2 regions of the Planomonospora alba genome follow, and region 2 is predicted to be linked to the other one. Evidence: riboswitches for the same ligand, from Rfam matches in the RefSeq annotation. Region 2 holds a riboswitch; the other holds the start of a gene.
The links. Region 2 has a riboswitch for glycine ahead of gcvP (aminomethyl-transferring glycine dehydrogenase). Riboswitches for the same ligand answer to the same signal wherever they lie in the genome.
Positions count from the first base shown of each region.

Region 1: another riboswitch for glycine. It lies ahead of gcvT (glycine cleavage system aminomethyltransferase GcvT); the one in region 2 lies ahead of gcvP (aminomethyl-transferring glycine dehydrogenase).

Region 1 is NZ_BAAAUT010000002.1:132,694-137,095, reverse strand. It holds gene ABD823_RS01680 (L-serine ammonia-lyase) at 1-151, opposite strand, end outside; gene gcvH (glycine cleavage system protein GcvH) at 230-613, opposite strand; gene gcvT (glycine cleavage system aminomethyltransferase GcvT) at 610-1,704, opposite strand; glycine riboswitch at 1,738-1,834, opposite strand; glycine riboswitch at 1,835-1,933, opposite strand; gene ABD823_RS01665 (gamma-glutamyl-gamma-aminobutyrate hydrolase family protein) at 2,003-2,698, opposite strand; gene ABD823_RS01660 (3-oxoacyl-ACP reductase) at 2,803-3,567, opposite strand; gene ABD823_RS01655 (aldehyde dehydrogenase family protein) at 3,567-4,402, opposite strand, start outside.
Region 2 is NZ_BAAAUT010000044.1:14,603-19,004, reverse strand. It holds gene gcvP (aminomethyl-transferring glycine dehydrogenase) at 1-2,780, opposite strand, end outside; glycine riboswitch at 2,940-3,031, opposite strand; gene ABD823_RS24345 (MerR family transcriptional regulator) at 3,047-3,667, opposite strand; gene ABD823_RS24340 (bifunctional nuclease family protein) at 3,812-4,291, opposite strand; gene ftsR (transcriptional regulator FtsR) at 4,372-4,402, opposite strand, start outside.

The DNA of each region.
Region 1 (4,402 bases), on a different contig from region 2:
ACAGGACGGCCTCGACGCGGGCGGTCTTGTCCAGCAGGCCGTCGTGGTCGAGGCCCCTGGCGAAGCGGTGCGCGGCGGCCATCGGGCCACCGGTGTGGGAGCTGGACGGGCCGATCCCGATCTTGAAGAGGTCGAAGACGCTGATCGCCATTGATCATCGGTCCTTAGAACCGCCGTGACCGCGCGCGTCCGCAGGGCGCGCGCGGTCACGGCACGGAGAGGGGACGTGTCAGGACTCGCCGGAGGTGAGGGCGGCGTACTCCTCGGCGGAGAGCAGGTCGCCGGTGTCGCCCTCGACGCGGACGCGGAAGAGCCAGCCCTCGCCGTAGGGGTCGCTGTTGACCAGGGAGGGGTCGTCGACGACGGTCTGGTTGACCTCGACGACCTCGCCGCCGACGGGGGCGTAGATGTCGCTGACCGACTTGGTCGACTCGACCTCGCCGACCGCGTCGCCGGCGGCGACGGTGGAGCCGGCCTCGGGGACCTGCACGTAGACCACGTCGCCGAGCGCGTCGGCGGCGTAGGCGGTGATGCCCACGGTGACGGTCGGGCCGTCACCCGCCACCCACTCGTGCTCCTTGGTGTAGCGCAGGCCGTCGGGAATGCTGCTCACTTGTTCCTCCTGTAGAAAGGCAGGTCGACGATCTCGACCGGCTCACGGCTGCCCCGGATGTCCACCGCCAGACCGTCGCCCAGGGCCGAGGTGTCCACGTAGGCCATGGCGATGGGCCGGCCGAGCGTCTGGGAGGGCGCTCCGCTGGTGACCTCGCCGACGGTCGCGCCGGTGTCGGCGCGCACCACCGGGTAGCCGTGCCGGGGGACCCGGCGGCCGGTGGAGACCAGGCCGACCAGGCGGCGGGCGGGGACGTCGTCCTTGAGCGCCTCGAGGGCGGCGCGGCCGACGAAGTCGCCCGGCTTGTCGAACTTCACCACGCGGCCGAGCCCGGCGTCGAACGGGGTGCGGGTGGTCGACAGCTCGTTGCCGTACAGCGGCATGCCGGCCTCCAGTCGGAGGGTGTCGCGCGCCGACAGCCCGGCGGGGCGCAGGCCGTACGGCTCGCCGGCCTCGGTGAGCGCGGCCCACAGCGGTTCGGCGTCGTCGCAGGCGATGAAGAGCTCGAAGCCGTCCTCGCCGGTGTAGCCGGTGCGGGCGATGAGCGCCGGGCGGCCGGCGACCGTGGCGGGCAGGCCCGCGTAATACTTCAGGCCGGCGAGGTCGGCGTCGGTGAGGCGGGCGAGGATCTCCTGCGAGCGGGGGCCCTGCACGGCGATGAGCGCGTAGCGGTCGGAGCGGTCCTCGACGGCGGTGTCGAACGCCTCGGCGCGCCCGGTGAGCTCGGCGGCGACCATGGGGTAGTTGGAGGCGTTGGCGACGACCATGAACTCCTCGGGGGCGAGGCGGTAGACGATCAGGTCGTCCAGCACGCCGCCCTGCGCGTTCACGATCATCGTGTAGCGGGCGCGGCCGGGCTCCAGCGTGGACAGGTGCCCGACGAGGGCGTGGTCGAGGGCCTCGCCGGCCTGCGGCCCGGTGACGAAGATCTCCCCCATGTGGGACAGGTCGAACAGGCCCGCGGCCTGGCGGACCGCGTTGTGCTCGGCGGACTCGCTGCCGTAGCGGAGCGGCATCAGCCAGCCCGCGAAGTCGGTCAGCGTCGCGCCGAGGGACTCGTGGACGCCGCGCAGCGGCGTGGGTCGGGACATGATCGCACCTCGGACATGGGTCGGATGAGAGCATCCTCCCCCTCTGTCATGGGTGCCTGAGAGCTTCGCCCGGGTTTTAACCGGACTTTCACCTTCGGCGAGGCCGCGGAGGCCTGCTTTCCAGAGGGCACCTACCCGCACGGTCCTTTGCCTTGAGAGGTTCGCGGGGAGGGCTTGCTCCTTCAGGGGTCCTGGCCTGGCTGTCAGGACGCTCTCCCGCACGGGCTCATCGGTGTCCCGGCCAGCCTAACGGCCGCCGCCCGCCGAGCGAAATCCCCGGATCCGGGATCCGGCGGGCTCACGGGCGGACGTGGTCGACGAGCGCGCGGAACAGGGCGCACTCGTCGTCGGCCTCGGGGTGCCACTGCACGGCCAGGGCGAAGGGGTGGCCGTCCAGTTCCACGGCCTCGACGGTGCCGTCCCCGGCGTGGGCGGTCGCGCGCAGGCCGTCGCCGAGGCGGTCGGCGGCCTGGTGGTGGTAGTGGGCGACGTCGGCGCTGTGCGCGCCGAGGATCTCCGCGATCCGGCTGCCGGGCGCGAGCCGGACCGGGAGGCGGCCGTAGGCGCCGGGGGCCGGGCAGTGCCCGCGGTGGCCGACCGCCTCGGGCAGGTGCTGGTGCAGGGTGCCGCCCAGGGCGGTGTTGAGGACCTGCAGGCCCCGGCAGACGCCCAGCAGCGGCAGGCCGCCGTCGAGCGCGGCCCGGACGAGACCGAGCTCGAAGTCGTCGCGGAACGGGCGGACGTGGCTCGTGGCGGGATGGGGCGGCGCGCCGTACCGGGCGGGGTCGACGTCGCCGCCGCCGGCCACGATGAGCGCGTCCAGGCGGCCGGCGAGCGCCGCGGGGTCGCCGGCCGGGGGCAGGATCACCGGCTGGCCGCCGGCCCGGACCACGTGGTCGACGTAGCCGTACGGCAGGAGCGCGGCGGGCGTGTCCCAGACGGTGAAGCGCGCGGGCTCGACGTAGCAGGTGATGCCGATGACGGGACGGGACACCGCGACCTCCCTCGACCTCCCTCGATCTGCCCGGGCCCTCCGCGGCCTGCCGTGACGTGCCGGGCCCCTCTCCTTGCGGGCCTTCCCGGCGCCGGGGCCGCCTTCTACAGCGGGGTGACGTAGGCGCCGGAGATGCCGCCGTCGACGAGGAACTGCGAGGCGGTGACGAAGCTGGCGTCGTCGGAGGCCAGGAACGCCGCGGCCGCGGCGATCTCGGAGGCCTCGGCGAAGCGGCCGAGCGGGACGTGCACCAGGCGGCGCTGCGCCCGCTCGGGGTCGGCGGCGAACAGCTCCCGCAGCAGCGGCGTGTTCACCGGCCCGGGGCAGAGCGCGTTGACCCTGATGCCCTCGCGGGCGAACTGCACGCCGAGCTCCCGGGACATCGCCAGCACGCCGCCCTTGGAGGCGGTGTAGGAGATCTGGGAGGTCGCCGAGCCCATCACCGCGACGAACGAGGCGGTGTTGATGATCGAGCCCCTGCCCTGCCGCCGCATGTGGGGGATGACGTGCTTGCAGCACAGGTAGACGCCGGTGAGGTTGACCTCCTGCACCCGGCGCCAGGCGTCGATGCCGGTCTGGAGGATGGAGTCGTCGTCCGGCGGGGAGATGCCCGCGTTGTTGAAGGCGACGTCCACGCTCCCGTAGGTCTCGACGGCCGTGCGGTACATGCGCTCGACGTCGTCCTCGCTGGTGACGTCGGCGCGCACGAACAGGCCGCCCACCTCGGCGGCGGCCTCGGCGCCGGCGGCCTCGTCGACGTCCGCGCACACCACCTTCGCGCCCTCCTGGGCGAAGCGGCGCGCGGTGGCCAGGCCGATCCCGCTCCCGGCGCCGGTGATGACGGCCACGCGGTCCTGCAGGCGCTGCATCAATCCTCCGAAATGAAGACGTTCTTGGTCTCGGTGAACGCGTACAGGGCGTCGGGGCCGAGCTCCCGGCCGAGCCCGGACTGCTTGAACCCGCCGAACGGCGTCCAGTAGCGGACCGACGCGTGCGAGTTGACGCTGAGGTTGCCCGCCTCGACGGCCCGGGCCACCCGCAGGGCCCGCCCGACGTCGCGGGTCCAGATCGACCCGCTGAGGCCGTAGCGGGTGTCGTTGGCGATCCGCACGGCCTCCGCCTCGCCGTCGAACGGCACCACCGAGAGCACCGGCCCGAAGATCTCCTCGGTGAAGGCCGGGTCGGCGGGATCGGGGGTCAGGACCGTCGGAGGGAACCAGAAGCCGGGCCCGGACGGGCAGGTGCCCTGCAGGTAGGGGGTGCCGGTGACGAAGGAGGCGACCCGGTCGCGGTGGGCGGCGCTGATCAGCGGGCCCATCCCGGTGTCCTCGGCGCGCGGGTCGCCGACCTTGACCGCGAGCACCGCCTCCGACAGGCGGTCCATGAACTCCGCGTAGACGGAGCGCTCCACCAGCAGGCGGGAGCGGGCGCAGCAGTCCTGCCCGGCGTTGTCGAAGACCGCGTACGGGGCGGTGGCGGCGGCCCTGGCCAGGTCGGCGTCGGCGAAGACGATGTTGGCGCTCTTGCCGCCGAGCTCCAGGGTGAGCCGCTTGACCTGCCCGGCGCAGACCCGGGCGATCCGCTTTCCCGTCTCGGTCGAGCCGGTGAAGACGATCTTGGCGACGTCCGGGTGCTCGACGAGGCGGGCGCCGGCCACCCCGCCCTCCCCGGGCACCACCTGGAGCACCCCCTCGGGCAGGCCGG
Region 2 (4,402 bases):
ACCGGCGACCAGTACTTGCCCTCCCGCAGCGAGGCCACCGGGTAGGCGGCCTCGGTCCGGCCGTAGGGGTGGTCCCAGGAGTCGGCCGTGACGCAGTCGGCGGTGTGCGGGGCGTTGCGCAGGGGGTTGTCGGCCCGGTCGTAGGCGCCCGAGGCGACCTTGTCGATCTCGCCCCGGATCGCGATCATCGCGTCGCAGAACCGGTCGAGCTCGGCCAGGTCCTCGCTCTCGGTCGGCTCGATCATCAGCGTGCCGGCCACCGGGAAGGACATGGTCGGCGCGTGGAAGCCGTAGTCGATCAGGCGCTTGGCCACGTCGTCGACGGTGACGCCGGTCTCCTTGGTGATCTGGCGCAGGTCGACGATGCACTCGTGGGCGACCAGTCCGCCCCGGCCGGTGTAGAGGACCGGGTAGTACGGCGCCAGCCTGCGGGCGAGGTAGTTGGCCGACAGGACGGCCTGCTCGGTGGCGGCCCGCAGGCCGTCGCCGCCCATCATCCGGATGTAGGCCCAGGAGATGGGCAGGATGTTCGCCGAGCCGTACGGCGCCGCGGCGACCGGGCCGACCGCCGAGCCGTCGTGCAGCGGGTGGCCGGGCAGGTAGTCGGCCAGGTGGGCGCGGACCGCGACCGGGCCGACGCCGGGGCCGCCGCCGCCGTGCGGGATGCAGAAGGTCTTGTGCAGGTTCAGGTGGGACACGTCCGCGCCGAACTCGCCGGGCTTGGCCAGGCCGACCAGCGCGTTGAGGTTGGCGCCGTCGACGTAGACCTGGCCGCCGGCCTCGTGGACCAGCCGGCAGACCTCCGTGATGGTCTCCTCGTACACGCCGTGCGTGGACGGGTAGGTCACCATGATCGCGGCGAGCCGGTCGCGGTGCGCGTCGATCTTGGCGACCAGGTCGCCGAGGTCGACGTTGCCGTTCTCGTCGCAGGCGACCACGACGACCCTCATGCCCGCCATGACGGCGCTGGCGGCGTTGGTGCCGTGCGCCGAGGACGGGATGAGGCAGACCTCGCGCCCCTCCTCGCCCCGGGCCCGGTGGTAGGCGCGGATGGCCAGCAGTCCGGCGAACTCGCCCTGGGAGCCGGCGTTGGGCTGGATCGAGACGGCGTCGTAGCCGGTGACCTCGGCCAGCCAGCGCTCCAGCTGCCCGATCAGCTCCAGGTAGCCGCGCGCCTGGTCCTGCGGCGCGTACGGGTGGATCCCGGCGAACTCCGGCCAGGTGATCGGCTCCATCTCGGTGGTCGCGTTGAGCTTCATGGTGCAGGAGCCCAACGGGATCATCGACCGGTCGAGCGCGATGTCCTTGTCCTGGAGCCGGCGCAGGTAGCGCAGCATGGCGGTCTCGGAGCGGTGGGAGTGGAAGACCGGGTGGGTCAGGAAGTCGCCGGTGCGCGCCAGCTCGGCGGGGAGCGCGTCGTGCGCGGCGGTGTCCAGGTCGGCCAGGACCGCGGCGCCGGCACCGAAGGCGGCCAGGACCTTCTCCAGGTGGAGCGCCTCGGTCCTCTCGTCGCAGCTGACGCCCACGTGGTCGGCGTCGACCAGGCGGAGGTTGACGCCGCCCTCCCGGGCGGCGGCGACGACCTGCTCGGCGCGGCCCGGCACCCGCGCCAGCACGGTGTCGAAGAAGGCGTCGTGCACGACCTCCACCCCGCCCTGGCGCAGCCCCTCGGCCAGCACGGCGGCGTGCCGGTGGACGCGCCGGGCGATCCGGCGCAGGCCCTCGGGGCCGTGGTAGACGGCGTACATGCCCGCGATCACGGCGAGCAGCACCTGGGCGGTGCAGATGTTGCTGGTCGCCTTCTCCCGGCGGATGTGCTGCTCGCGGGTCTGCAGCGCGAGCCGGTAGGCGGGGCGGCCGTCGGCGTCCTGGGAGACGCCGACCAGGCGGCCGGGCATCTGGCGCTGCAGCCCCTCGCGGACCGACATGTAGGCCGCGTGCGGGCCGCCGAAGCCCAGCGGGACTCCGAAGCGCTGCGAGGAGCCGATCGCGATGTCCGCACCGAGCTCGCCGGGCGCGGCCAGCAGGGTGAGGGCGAGCAGGTCGGCGGCGGCCACCGTCAGGGCGCCGCGGGCCCGGGCGGCCTCGGCGACGGCGCGGAAGTCGCGGACGCGGCCGCTCGCGCCGGGGTACTGCACCAGGACGCCGAAGCACTCGGGGAGCTCGGCGGTCAGGTCGCTCTCGACCAGGTCGATACCGAGCGGCTCGGCGCGGGTGCGCAGCACGGCCTTGGTCTGCGGCAGGGCGTCGGCGTCGACCACGAACACGTCGGACTTCGCCCTGGCGGCGCGGCGGGCCAGGGTCATCGCCTCGGCCGCGGCGGTGGCCTCGTCCAGCAGGGAGGCGCCCGCGATGGGCAGGCCGGTCAGGTCGGAGACGACCGTCTGGAAGTTGAGCAGGGCCTCCAGGCGGCCCTGGGAGATCTCCGGCTGGTAGGGCGTGTACGCGGTGTACCAGCCGGGGTTCTCCAGCAGATTGCGGCGGATGACGGCGGGGGTGACCGTGTCGTGGTAGCCCAGGCCGATCATGGAGGTGAGGACGGTGTTGCGGGCGGCCAGGGCACGCAGCTCCGCGATGGCCTCGGTCTCGCTCGCCGCGGCGGGCAGGTCGAGCCGGTCCGCGGCGCGGATCGCCTCGGGTACGGCCACCGCGGTCAGGTCGGCGACGGAGTCGAATCCGACCGCCTCCAGCATGCGGGTCTGGTCGGCGCCGTCGGGGCCGATGTGGCGGGTCGCGAACGGCGGGGGGGTGAGCTCGCTGAGCGGTGACAGGTCGGTCATGGAAAGCCTCCCGAGGCGGTGGAGACCGGCGCTGGGCGCGGCGTACGGCCGGATCTCCCCCTCTGTCATCTCGACCTGAGAGCTTCACCGACCCCTGCCGGGGCGGCTTTCACCGTCGGTGAGGCGCACCTGGCGGGCGCGCCTGCTTTCCAGAGTCGCCTCGTCCGTGCGGTACAGGGTGCCTGAGAGATTCCGGGGAGGTTGCTCCTTCGGCGCCCCGATCATGTCGGGGTCTCTCCCGCACAGGGTCATCGGCGAGACCAACTTTACCCCGTGCGACGGGCCTGGCGGCGACGGGCCAGCTCATCGGCGGGGTGCCCGCCTAAAGGGCCTTCGTCGCCCTGCGCGCGCTCGCCGGGCAGCTCCGCCAGCGAGCCCTCCACCTCCTGCCAGACCCGGCCCAGCGCGATGCCGAACACCCCCTGACCGCCCTGGAGCAGGTCGATGACCTCGTCGGGCGTGGTGCACTCGTAGACGCTGGCGCCGTCGCTCATCAGGGTGATCTGGGCGAGGTCGCTGACCGTGCGGGAGCGCAGGTGGTGCACGGCGATCCGGATCTGCTGCAGGGAGACGCCCGTGTCGAGCAGTCGTTTGACGACTTTCAGCACGAGGATGTCGCGGAAGCCGTACAGTCTCTGGGAGCCCGAGCCGTGCGCGGCCCGGACGGTGGGCTCGACCAGCCCGGTGCGGGCCCAGTAGTCGAGCTGCCGGTAGGTGATGCCGGCAGCGACACAGGCCGTCGGGCCTCGGTAGCCGACGTCGGCGGGCGGGCTCACCGGTCGCCCGTCGAACAGCAGACCTTCTTCACCGGCGCGCTGGCGCGCCGACCGGCGCCGCACCGGATCATCCTGGCCGGCCGCCTTTCCTTCGCCGCTGCTGACCGCCACTGCGGACCTCCGGCTTTCTCTCATCCCGTGGCCTGATCTGGGGGTTTGTGCACGGCCACAGGTTCACTCGCACCGTAAGACTGGGATCTGCCTCAGTCAACGACCCCACTCGGCGCGTCGTGAAGCGTAAATGCACCGAAATTCCTACCCCGCACGGCCGAAGTCCTCCGGCGAGATCTGGTCAAGGAACTCCCGGAACTTCTCCACCTCGTCCTCCTGGCCCTCCTGGTCCTCCGGGATGATCACTCCGGCCTCGCGGACCACGTCCTCGCTCGCGAAGATGCGGGCGCCCGTGCGCAGCGCCAGGGCGATCGAGTCCGACGGGCGGGCGCTCACCTCGGCGCCGTTGGAGAACACCAGGTCCGCGAAGAAGATCCCCTCCCGGAGCGCCACGATGTTCACCGTGTTCAGCCGGACCCCGAGCGCGTCGAGCACGTCGCGGAACAGGTCGTGCGTGAGGGGCCGGGGCGGCGGCTCCTCCGCCTGGGCCATGGCGATCGCCGTCGCCTCCGTCATCCCGATCCAGATCGGCAGGTAGCGCTCCCCGTGTGTCTCCTTCAGCAGGACGATCGGCTGGTTGGAGGGCATCTCGACCCGGACGCCCACGACCTCCATCTGCAACACGGGCTGCTCCGTCTTTCGCTGGGTTCCAACCGTCTCATTCAACGTAACACCCGCGGGGCCGCGAGTGCCCGGTCAGGCCCTCACCTGCCCAGGACCCCACGCACACCGGAA